One region of the Paenibacillus sp. FSL R5-0407 genome, then DNA from elsewhere that is predicted to be linked to it. Evidence: riboswitches for the same ligand, from Rfam matches in the RefSeq annotation. Region 1 holds a riboswitch; the other holds the start of a gene.
The links. A riboswitch is a leader RNA that binds a small molecule or an ion and turns the genes downstream of it on or off. The one in region 1 is predicted to bind cyclic di-GMP.
Positions count from the first base shown of each region.

Region 2: linked by a shared signal. The riboswitch ahead of NYE70_RS02250 (MucBP domain-containing protein) and the one ahead of NYE70_RS18430 (methyl-accepting chemotaxis protein) in region 1 are both predicted to bind cyclic di-GMP.

Region 1 covers NZ_JBBPAX010000001.1:3,882,974-3,888,493, reverse strand. The annotation lists gene NYE70_RS18430 (methyl-accepting chemotaxis protein) at 1-1,572, opposite strand, end outside; cyclic di-GMP riboswitch class I at 1,737-1,828, opposite strand; gene spoIIE (stage II sporulation protein E) at 1,999-4,497, opposite strand; gene NYE70_RS18420 (S1 domain-containing RNA-binding protein) at 4,868-5,353, opposite strand; gene NYE70_RS18415 (FtsB family cell division protein) at 5,478-5,520, opposite strand, start outside.
Region 2 covers NZ_JBBPAX010000001.1:431,814-437,333, reverse strand. The annotation lists gene NYE70_RS02250 (MucBP domain-containing protein) at 1-2,655, opposite strand, end outside; cyclic di-GMP riboswitch class I at 2,807-2,895, opposite strand; gene NYE70_RS02245 (DUF4349 domain-containing protein) at 3,144-4,235, opposite strand; gene NYE70_RS02240 (ABC transporter ATP-binding protein) at 4,354-5,520, opposite strand, start outside.

The sequences.
Region 1 (5,520 bases):
CTCCGCCGCCATTTCTTCAGTCGATGCCGAGACCTCCTGAATCTGGCTTGTAATCGCATCGGTTGCATGCAAGATGCTATAGAACAGTTCTCCCGTTTCCTTCACTACATCGATTCCTGCCTCGACATTGCGTTGTCCTTCACTGATGGCCATCACGGCCGTCATGGTCTCGGATTGGATATACCGAACCAGGTCGGCGATTTTCTCCGCCGATTTCCCGGATTCTTCAGCCAGCTTCTTCACCTGATTCGCTACGACTGCAAATCCGCGCCCTTCGTCACCGGCTCTGGCTGCCTCAATACTCGCATTAAGCGATAAAAGATGCGTTTGCGAAGAAATCTGAGTAATGACTTGTACAATTTCCTCGATTTCCCCGGAGCGTTTCTGAAGTTGTTCTATTGAAGTCACCGAATTTTGAACCGATTGTTGGAGCGAATCCATCTGTCTCATCACTTTGCTGATGTTATCGCCGCCCAGTTCGGACTGCTCCTTCATTTGAAGGGAGGCTTCCGACAAGGAAGAAGTACTTCCGGCAATCGTCGATACCCCGGAATTGATTTCTTCAAGGGAAGTTACGCTTTCTCCAATCGATTTGCTCTGCAGGGATACCTTTTCCGAAATTTCCTCGATATGATTGGTAATGTTCATGGAGCTTTGGTGATTTTCTTCGGAAGTCGTAAATAAGACACGTGCCTGTTCTGCCGATTGGGTCGAAACCGCCTTCAGGGTCATGATCATTTCCTTCATATTCGCAACCGTAGCGTTAAACTTCGCGTTGACCTGACCGAGTTCGCTCTCGCCTGCTTTTAACTGCACGCCAAAATCACCCTGGCTGAGCTTATCCAGTGCTTTCATCAAGTCTTTGACCGGCGCGAAGGTTCTGCGCATCGTAATATATTGAAACGATAGAATCACAAGCAAGATAGCAACCAATGCAAGAGAAGTATATTTCAACAGATCCTGCTGCCCGTTAAGGATAATGCTCGCATCAAAGTCCATACCCATATAAGCAAATACTTGTCCGCTTGCATCCTGGAACGGGTACAATACCGTCAGCCACGTCCCATAATCGTCCTTATAAGGCTTCGTAAAGGTAATCTGTTTTGTTTTCAACATTTCCTGGACACCCTTCACATGAAATGCAGGTTGTCCCAGTTGATCCCCCAAGTGAAGACCTTCTCCCTCAAACATGTCCAGGATGGCCGTTGGGAAAGCAATCATAAGCGTGCTGTCATCCACTACTTCAGATCCGAAAATATAACCTTGCGCTACATTAGGATGCGTGGCGGATAATTCATCGAATATACCCGACAATTTCTTCTGGATCGGTGCATTGCGGTCTGTTGTCTTCATAGCCTCCGCGGCTTCAGCCGGAGTAACCTTGTTCATCCAGGCCTCCATGACCTCCTTCGAATCCGACTCCAGCTGATTGGTCAATACTCCGCCTTGGATATAAAAGCTGGATGCAATCAGAATTACGCCAGTCATCAGGATGGAGGCGCTTGTCAAAATCATGTTCTTCGTTACGATACTCCAGCGGCGGATTCCGCCCAGTTCTTGCGGCAACTTCATTACTATGTCTCCTCTTTCTGTCTATAAATGTGTAAAGGCTGCATACCCTCCATCGTCAAAATGCCCCGGCGCTCCCCTCCCTTCCTTCTAATGGCGCAAGAATCTCTGAATTTAGGCAAAAAAAAAGATAACCTCTAGTAGTAAATACTATAGGTTACCATTTTTTAGGCAACTGGCTGACATTTCCCCCTAATGGGGGGATTTAGTCCCTATAGTTTTGCGTCACTGCCTTTCGGCAGTTTTGCCAAATTATATCTAAAATTTTTGAGAAATAGTGCTATATTTGGTTCTTTATTAGAACGATAGAGTCAATTTTACTACAAACTTGAAATCATTCCCATGTAAAATAAACCAATTGTTTGTCTATTTTATGACTTTATGACTAAACAGACCTATTCCTTGCTACACAACCCTCCTACCCAATACCTAGCTAACTGTCCTCGGCCGTTCCAACCGGGTAATTCCGGGAATATGAAGCGTGGACCATTGAGGCATGAAATGATCGATCTTCGCGACCGCCACGGTCATGTCATCCAGAATTACATTCTTTTGATAACGGATCACGGACTCCAGCAAACAATCGGCAATTTCCTGAGGATCCTCCGATTGAATCTCCTGGATCAGCCGCTTGATCCATAACTCTTTGTTTACGGCATACCCGGGTGCATCATAAATCCCGTCGGTCATCATAATTAACGTATCGCCCGGATGCAGCTGAACCGTCACCAAATCCACCTCGATATCCTGAATGATTCCAATCGGCAAATTGCTGGCCGAAACCGGAATCACTTCCTGTCCCCTTTTTATAAAGCTAGGGGAAGAGCCGATTTTCAAAAATGTGGTCCGGGCGGAGTATTCATCAATCAGCGCCATATCGACTGTCGCGTAAATTTCGTCCGGAGAGCGGAGCATCAATATGGAATTCACCGACTTGATGGCCAGGGTTTCATCCATACCGGATTGCAGCAGCTGTTCCAAAATGCTCAGTGCCGTGCTGCTCTCCAATCTGGCGCGCTCTCCATTGCCCATCCCGTCGCTGATAGCCACCGCATAGGTTCCGTTTCCCAGCTCCGCAGCGCTGAAGCTGTCTCCGGATAAGAGATCTCCCCCTTTTGCAGTGCCGGCTACTCCGGTCGTGATCTCATAGGTTTTGGCCGAACCGAAGGTTACGGTAGCCAGGCCATCGCGCCCGCCCGCCGTAGATTCGTCGATAACGGCGATATGCTCGCCCAGGATATCGGACAGGAGCGGGGCAATGATTTTGCGGCATTCGTCATATCCCCGGGTATAGGCATGGACAATTTCAATTTCGACGTTGCCGTGATCCAGATTCACGATGTCAATGTTATGAATGGACAAGCCCATTTTTTCCAAAGCCTCGCGGATTTGCTCTTCCTGCTTGTACATAGCCTGTCCCTCGCGTTGAATCTCTCTGGCCAGATCCTCCATAACCTGGGATACGCCCGACAATTGTTCCGCTACCAGCAGACGGCTGTCGTATATTTGCCGTTTCCAGTGCATATCATGTTGATAGAGATTGTACTCCCGCTTCATGACCTCCAGCACCTGATCGGTTTTCGTACATATTTTATTCCACTTGGGAGGAAGTTCGCCCTTGGACAGGTCCGGATTCTCCTCCACCGCCGTCATCATTTCGGTCATATACTTATAAGTTTGATAAAACTTTCCGTCCCAGCAGGCATTTCGGCGGAAGCAGGTGGCACAGGCGTTCTCGGTGACCGCATTCATAAAATGGTCCACTTCCTCGCTCCGTTTGGCAACTTCTCCCGAGCTGGCAATCTGACCGAAGCTGCGGGACAGCTGACGGAAAACTTGAGAAAATTGCGAGACCCGGCCCGCAGTGATTTCACGCATCCGCTTGGCGTATTCATGCTGGGTTTTCGTATGATCCTGAGTGCCGGGAACGTATTTCGCAATAGCGCTAACGACTCCCTTCGGCGTCAATAAAAAGAATGCGACCGCAACGCAGCTCTCCCAGGTAGAAGCCAGCACATCCGCCGGGCCCGTTAAATAAATGGATAGAATCGACGAGCCGAGCAACATTCCAAAGCCTACGGCCCATTTGCGTCCATCGCGCAGCATCCCGGCCAGCATGCCCGAAAATGCCAGCAAACTCATCTGGTAGAGTGCCGAGGTATCGGCCAGGCTAAGAATCAGCCCGGTTACCACACCGACCGAAGCGCCGAGCGTGGCGCCGCCAACTAAAGCAAACAACAGGATTAAATATCTCGTCAAAATATGCTCGATGGACAGTCCGGAAATCTCCCAGCCTACCGAGCCTGTCATTACGGATGCCAGCAAAATAACGAGACAGACGATTTCCTCCGTTCTCAGCTGATAGTTTCTTTTCCTGTAAGTAAAGACGGGAACCGCCTGAATAAACACCAGGGTCAGAACAAAACTGAGTACCGAATCCATTACGATCATCACAAATGCATACCAGGATAAGGACGGGCCGATAACCGCCGTAAACAGAAGGGCTAAAAAGGTGCTTGTAAATACCATCAGCGGCGCATAAGATACATCGGCGCGCTCGAACGATTCCATTCCTTTATGGATCAGAAAGAAAATGAGCAGCTCCGCCGCAATCACGGCAGCGTGTTGGCCCGATACAAACATCGCCCCGGCAACCATGACCGCTCCCGTCACCGCAGCGATATCGCGCCGCATAAACATCATTACCGCAAAAAAAGCGGCGGCAAAAGGCGAAAGCTCATCCAGGATCGTCGCCTTGCCGAGCAAGAAGCTCATCAACAGGAACAAGCCTGTCCACTTGCTTGCCGCAAACATTCTGCTGAACGTAATAATGATAGGAATCCCCCTCCATCCATCCCACCGAAATCCTCTCATCTGCCCTTTAGCCTTTTTCATCCCTGGGAATGGGATCACATTCCATTTCTCCATTACCTGGCACCGCCTTTTCCATTTTTGTAAGGTATGTCCCATTATAGGAGGGGGTGCGCGGAAAGTTTGTCATATACCGGAACCTGAACCAAAGAAATTTCCGACAAATTGAGAGTGAAATACGAAACATCACGAACCCATGCCCCCCATGAGGATGACCCGTGGTAGGCGTTCCTATGTTCGTACAAAATGCATCCGATGGGGTAAACAATTTTTGTCAATTCATCCAAGGATGGACGAAGATTCCGTAATAACCTGTCGGCTCGGACGCCCAGACGACAAAAAAAGAATTTTCGTCGTATTTTTGACGGCAACAAAAAACCGCAAGCAACAAATTGCCTGCGGTGGGTTTCAATATAAAATTGTTAAATTACATGCGTTTGGCTCCGCGTCCTCCGCGTTTGCCTTCCGTGTTCTTCTTCAGCGAAGAAATACGCTCTTCACTGTCCTTAAGGAAACGGGAAACTTTATCTTCAAATGAAGCTTTGTTCGGTTGCGGCTTAAAAGGACGTCCTCCCCGATCCCGGTTAAATCCGCCGCCAGGACGATCTCCGTCTCTACCTCCAGGACGATCGCTGCGTGGTGCACGAGGCGGTCTAGTATTAGTAGCCTCTACCGGTTTATCAACGGCTTGCTTAATGGAAAGTCCGATCTTGCCGTCCTTGTCGACGTTGATTACCTTAACGGTAACAACATCGCCGATCTTCAGATGATCATTGACGTCTTTAACATAATTGTCTGCGATCTCCGAGATGTGAACGAGACCCGTGACACCTCCTGACAGATCCACAAATGCTCCGAAATGCGTGATGCCTGTCACTTTTCCTTCTAACTTGGTGCCCACTTCAATTGACATAAAATAAAATGATCCTCCCTTAAAAATATACAGCCAGGCCTCGAAAACATGACTGCGGTGATTTGATTATACATAATGAGCCAAACAAGGTCAACAGCCGTATATCCCTATGGGCTCAGTCTTTTTAGGAGTCCGACTCGGATATGCGCACCGGAATTTCACCCGGT
Region 2 (5,520 bases), 3.5 Mb from region 1:
TGCGATGTCCTTCGCCTTCAGCTCGATCGTTTGACCGGTTACGCCATTGGCCGTTGTCGGTTCGGCAAGAACTTTATTCGTGCCTTGCTCCAGGTACTTCACTTCTACGTTTTGTTCGCTGGCGGTGTAGTAGAAGATATACTCGTTAGTGCCCTCGGCTTTAATCGTGTAGTTGTCAGTAGCTTTCTCTGGGGTGTAGCCCGGAGCGTTCGCCGCTGTCAGTTCGATCGTTTGACCCGTCAGGCCTTTCACTGTCGTGCTTGGAGCAACTTCATCCGTCGTACCTTTCTTCAGGTACTTCACCGTTACGTTTTGTTCGCTGGCGGTGTAGTAGAAGATGTACTCGTTGTTGCCTTCGGCTTTAATCGTGTAACTGTCAGTAGCTTTCTCTGGGGTGTAGCCCGGAGCGTTCGCCGCTGTCAGTTCGATCGTTTGACCCGTCAGGCCTTTCACTATCGTGCTCGGAGCCACTTCATCCGTCGTACCTTTCTTCAGGTACTTCACCGTTACGTTTTGTTCGCTGGCGGTGTAGTAGAAGATGTACTCGTTGTTGCCTTCGGCTTTAATCGTGTAACTGTCAGTAGCTTTCTCTGGGGTGTAGCCCGGAGCGTTCGCCGCTGTCAGTTCGATCGTTTGACCCGTCAGGCCTTTCACTATCGTGCTTGGAGCAACTTCATCCGTCGTACCTTTCTTCAAGTACTTCACCGTTACGTTTTGTTCGTTGGCGGTGTAGAAGAAGATGTACTCGTTGTTGCCTTCGGCTTTAATCGTGTAACTGTCAGTAGCTTTCTCTGGGGTGTAGCCCGGAGCGTTCGCCGCTGTCAGTTCGATCGTTTGACCCGTCAGGCCTTTCACTGTCGTGCTTGGAGCAACTTCATCCGTCGTACCTTTCTTCAAGTACTTCACCGTTACGTTTTGTTCGTTGGCGGTGTAGAAGAACGTGTGCACTTGATTTGGTTCAGAAGTAAACGTATATTCCAGTTTATCAGGCGCCACTACACTATAGCCGTCCACGAGCAAAGCCTTCAGTTCAACTTTCGAACCAGAGAAGCCCTTTTGGAAAGTAGGGTCCTTCAGTTGTTTGCCTGAATCCTTTTCCAGATATTTTACGGTTACGGTTTGTTCTACTGCTGCCGTATAACCGAACCAAATGACTGGTGAAGGATTAGTAACTGTCAGAGTTACATTCCTAGGACTTTCTCCTACTTTCAACTGGTATCCTGCAACCGTTTTGGCAGGTACAGAATGAGTTGATCCCATAGGGAAAGCTTCCTTACCGTTTTGATCCTTGTAATACTCGCTATATAGTGCTTCTGCGAATTCCGGTGTCTCGACTTCAACGCCTTCGGCATTGATCGGCTTGCCGTTCGCATTGACTTTATAGCCCTTCATGAGGATGGAACCATTACCGATGCTTACTTTCGGCACCTCAAAATCCTTCGAAACTTTTTGGTTATTTACGTCCGTATATTCCATGGTAGTCTTACCGTTCGTAGGATAGAGGGTATTAGAAACCGGGTTTTTGGATTGGTCCATGACCACTGTGTAAGTGAATGTTGCTGGTTCGCCCTCGGCAATATTGCCGACATTCCAATTGAATTTTTCAGTAGCGGCGTCCCAAGTTACAGTCCCTTGCGATACTGTGTAATCTGCTGGACTAATTTGAGCTCCCTGCAGTTTGAGGTTGAACATATCTCCCATCGGATCAATTACTTTTGCGCCTTGTGCCGCATAAGAGATTTTCCCGGCCATTTCGCGGAAAATGGTGTTCAGCTCATCGCTGTTGGCAGAAAAATAACCTTCATTCTGAACATCCTTCAGAACTTTGATCGCATTGCTGTTTTTGGAAACGTCGAGCCCGACCGAAAAAATCTTGAGGCCTGCATCTTTAGCGAGCTTCGCCTCCGAAATTGTTCCGATACCGTTATCTTTTACGGAGAAATTGTTAATTTCATACCGTGAAGATTTGGAAAGATCATAATCTCCACCAGTTCCAAGCGTAGTTCCATAATCAAATTTCGTAATGGCAAAACTATAGCTGTTATTTTGCCAACTGGAACTTTTGGCCTGTGTTCCCTTGAAACTGTAGGTTGGCTCTCCGTCACTTAATACGACGATTACTTTATTCTGAGCGGAGCTGTTCGCCAAAAGATCGCGGGCATTTTTCAAACCTGCTTGAATATTGGTACCGCCACTCGCACTGATATTGTCAATGGAAGTCTTAAGGGCATCCTTTTGACTAGGGCCTTTAAAGTCAGAGACATTTGTGGCTGACTTATTAAAGGAAACAACGGCAATTCTAGTCGATGACCCGTTTAACAGCAAATTGTCCACGAATTTCTTCGCAGCCGTTCTTGCGTCAGCCAATTTGTAGTCAGTTTCCCACCACCAATCTCGGTCATCCATACTCCCGGACTTATCAATTACAAGCACTACATCAGAGCTCGATTTGATATTTTTCCCCTCGGCTTTGAGCGTAATTTTCCACTCGCCCGACTTGCCTGTAGGTTCTGCCGTTTTGCTTAATTGAATTGCACCGGGATTAGGCCAGACCGGATCGCCCGAAGTCGTCCCTGCTCCAGAAGCTGTCAAAGGACTAATTAAAAGTGAAAACAAACATAACCAAGATACTACAATCTTTAACCCGCGTTTCATAGGTTCCTCCTCATTTTTTCATGGAATTCCTCCCTTTCAGGCACTAGTTTCTACCCTCCTTACTGTGGAGCATCTATTTCTCACGGATTGGAACCGCTGAGAACATAGGAAAATAAAAAAACCGGCTACACAGACAATGATTAATACATTGTTATGCAGCCGGACGGTCATTAATCCCAAAGATTGTTAGACTCCAAGGCTTTGCGACCTAATCTTTCGATTAGTGTGCCAATATTCAATTTCTAGTTAAAAGGTCCCAAGCTCTAGTTAATCCGAATTATGTAGATTAATCATTCCTATGATGGTTTCAATATATTTCAAAAAAAAAAGCTTGTCAACTAACGAATATGAGAAATATATCATATTATTTCAAAAAAACTTTCCTTCGATAAATTCCGACATTCTTTATTCTATCATTTTTCAATAAAGCACAAATTAATACAATTGAAAAAACCGGAACGAAAGGATACACCTTTCGTTCCGGCCTCTTACTTCGGCTCCTGCCCATCCTCTTGTTCGGTGGTTTCCGGTGACGAAACCGTTGATTCTCTAATCTCGGGATCTCCAGGCAAAGAAGGAGTTCTTTCTATCGATTGTCCTGAGGTCCAGTTTGCGCGGTTGCGGCGACTACGGTTTCTTCTCCGAATCGGCCAGACGATGGCCAGGATCAGCGCGGTGATCAACAATAACGGAAGGGCGCCGGACAGTACGACCACAAGCCATTGAAGAACAATCGAGATGGCGTCGATGCTTCCATTTAAAGCATTTTGGGCCCGCTTGAAGAGAGGCTCTTTATCTTGGTCCTGTTTAATAATCGATTTCTCCATCGGTTGATACAAACGGATTTCAATAGTTGAGAAGGAAACATTGTTATCAATATAACGCATTCTCCCCTTAATCTGCTCGATTTCCGTCTGAATCCGTTCCAGTTCGTTGACGAATTCGACCAGTTGGGCCGTTTTTGTGGCCTCTTCCACGAATTTAAGATACCTTGCTTCCATGGCCTGTTTTACTTTAAGACGCGATTCCAAATCCACATATTCTTCGGAAACGTCCTGTCCCTGGATGCCCTGCTGCAAGGATTCCGGCTTCAACTGCTCCAACCGGTCCAGAAAAGAAGAAAATCCGGAGGACGGAACTTTGATTATAAAATTGCCGCCGCGCTCATGCTGGGATTGATTTTCTGAAAATTCCACAATGTATCCGCCGGCCAGCGTGATCAGATTGCGGATTTCCGACTGCGTCTTCCCGTAGTCCTTGACTTCCATCACGACATTGGCCCGGTAAATCAGTTTTTTATTCAGGCCTGCTGCCGAATCCGTTCCCTGAAAACCGGATGATGCGCGTTCCGATTCGACCGCTGTCTCTCCAGACGGGACATTTCCTCCCGTATCGGCGGCCGGACTTTCGGACGTCAGACTCTCCTTGGAGTCGGACGCAGCCTGATTCGAAGTGCTGGTCGCCGAGCTTTCATAAGCCCCCGCATCATTGCTGCTGGACCTGTCGGCGCTGCTGCACCCGCCGAGCAGTAAAGCTAATGCCATGGTTAAAACAATTGCACGGATTCCCCATCTTTTCATTTGAATCGCCCCCTGTTTAGATCTATATTGGCTCTATTCAAAATCAAAGACGCTTCCAAGGTCTGGAAAGTTGCCGAAAATATTAAATCTTCAATCCGATATCAGAACATCGAAATGCTTATAAGTTTTTCAGTTTATAGAATTCGCCTTTCAAGGCTAATAGCTCATCATACGTGCCGGATTCCACCACTTTTCCTTTCTTCATGACGACGATCCGGTCGGCGTTCTTGACGGTCGACAAACGGTGAGCGACGATGAACGTCGTTCTGCCCCGCATGAGCTGCTCCATCGCCTGCTGGACATGGCGCTCCGACAAATTATCGAGCGCGGACGTGGCTTCGTCCAGAATGATGATCTGCGGATCGCGGATCAATGCGCGGGCGATGGCGATCCGCTGGCGCTGGCCGCCGGACAGCCGTCCGCCATGCTCACCGACCGAGGTCTCCAGACCGTCCGGCAGGCCGTCGATTACATCCTGCAGGTTGGCCATCCAGATCGCTTCCCGGATCTTTTCCTCGGATATATGTGGCAGCCCGTACGTAATATTCTCCCGGATGGTGCCTGAGAACAAGATATTGTTCTGGAGCACGATCGCCAAGGACTGCCGGTATCTCGTCATGCTGAGGTCGCTCATCGGAATGCCGTCGATCATAATTGTACCTGACTGCGGTTTATAAAAACCTATAATCAGATTCAATATCGTCGACTTGCCAGAGCCCGATTCCCCGACAAAGGCCACGGTTTCGCCCGGCTTCACATCCAGCGAGAAGTCATCGAGCACATGGCGGTCAGAGCCTTTATACTGGAAGCTAACGCCCTTGAAGCGATACGCCCCGGCGATTTGGTCGGGCTTCTGCCGTCCTTTGTACTCTTCCGTTTCTTGAGACAGCAGCACTTCCGTTACCGAATGCAGGGACTCAAATCCCTTGACCAAGTTAGGGTACACGTTCAGTATCGAACTCACAGAGCCCGTGATCATATTAAAAAATCCCTGATACATCACGATATCCCCGATTTCCATATAGCCCAGATGAGCCAGGAAGGCGGTAAAGAACAGACACCCGACCTGGAACAGCTGGAAAACGACCCAACTGGAAGAACCGAAATAGGCTTCGACAACGTCGAGTTGATGGCCGCGTTCCCGGATATTTTGCAGCGCCATATCAACTTTGCGGATTTCCACATCCTCCAGCCCGTGAGCCCGGGTAACCGGAATCATTTCAACGGTCTCCGATACTTTACCGGACATCTCCTCGATATTCTGGCGGACATCCCGGTTACGCTG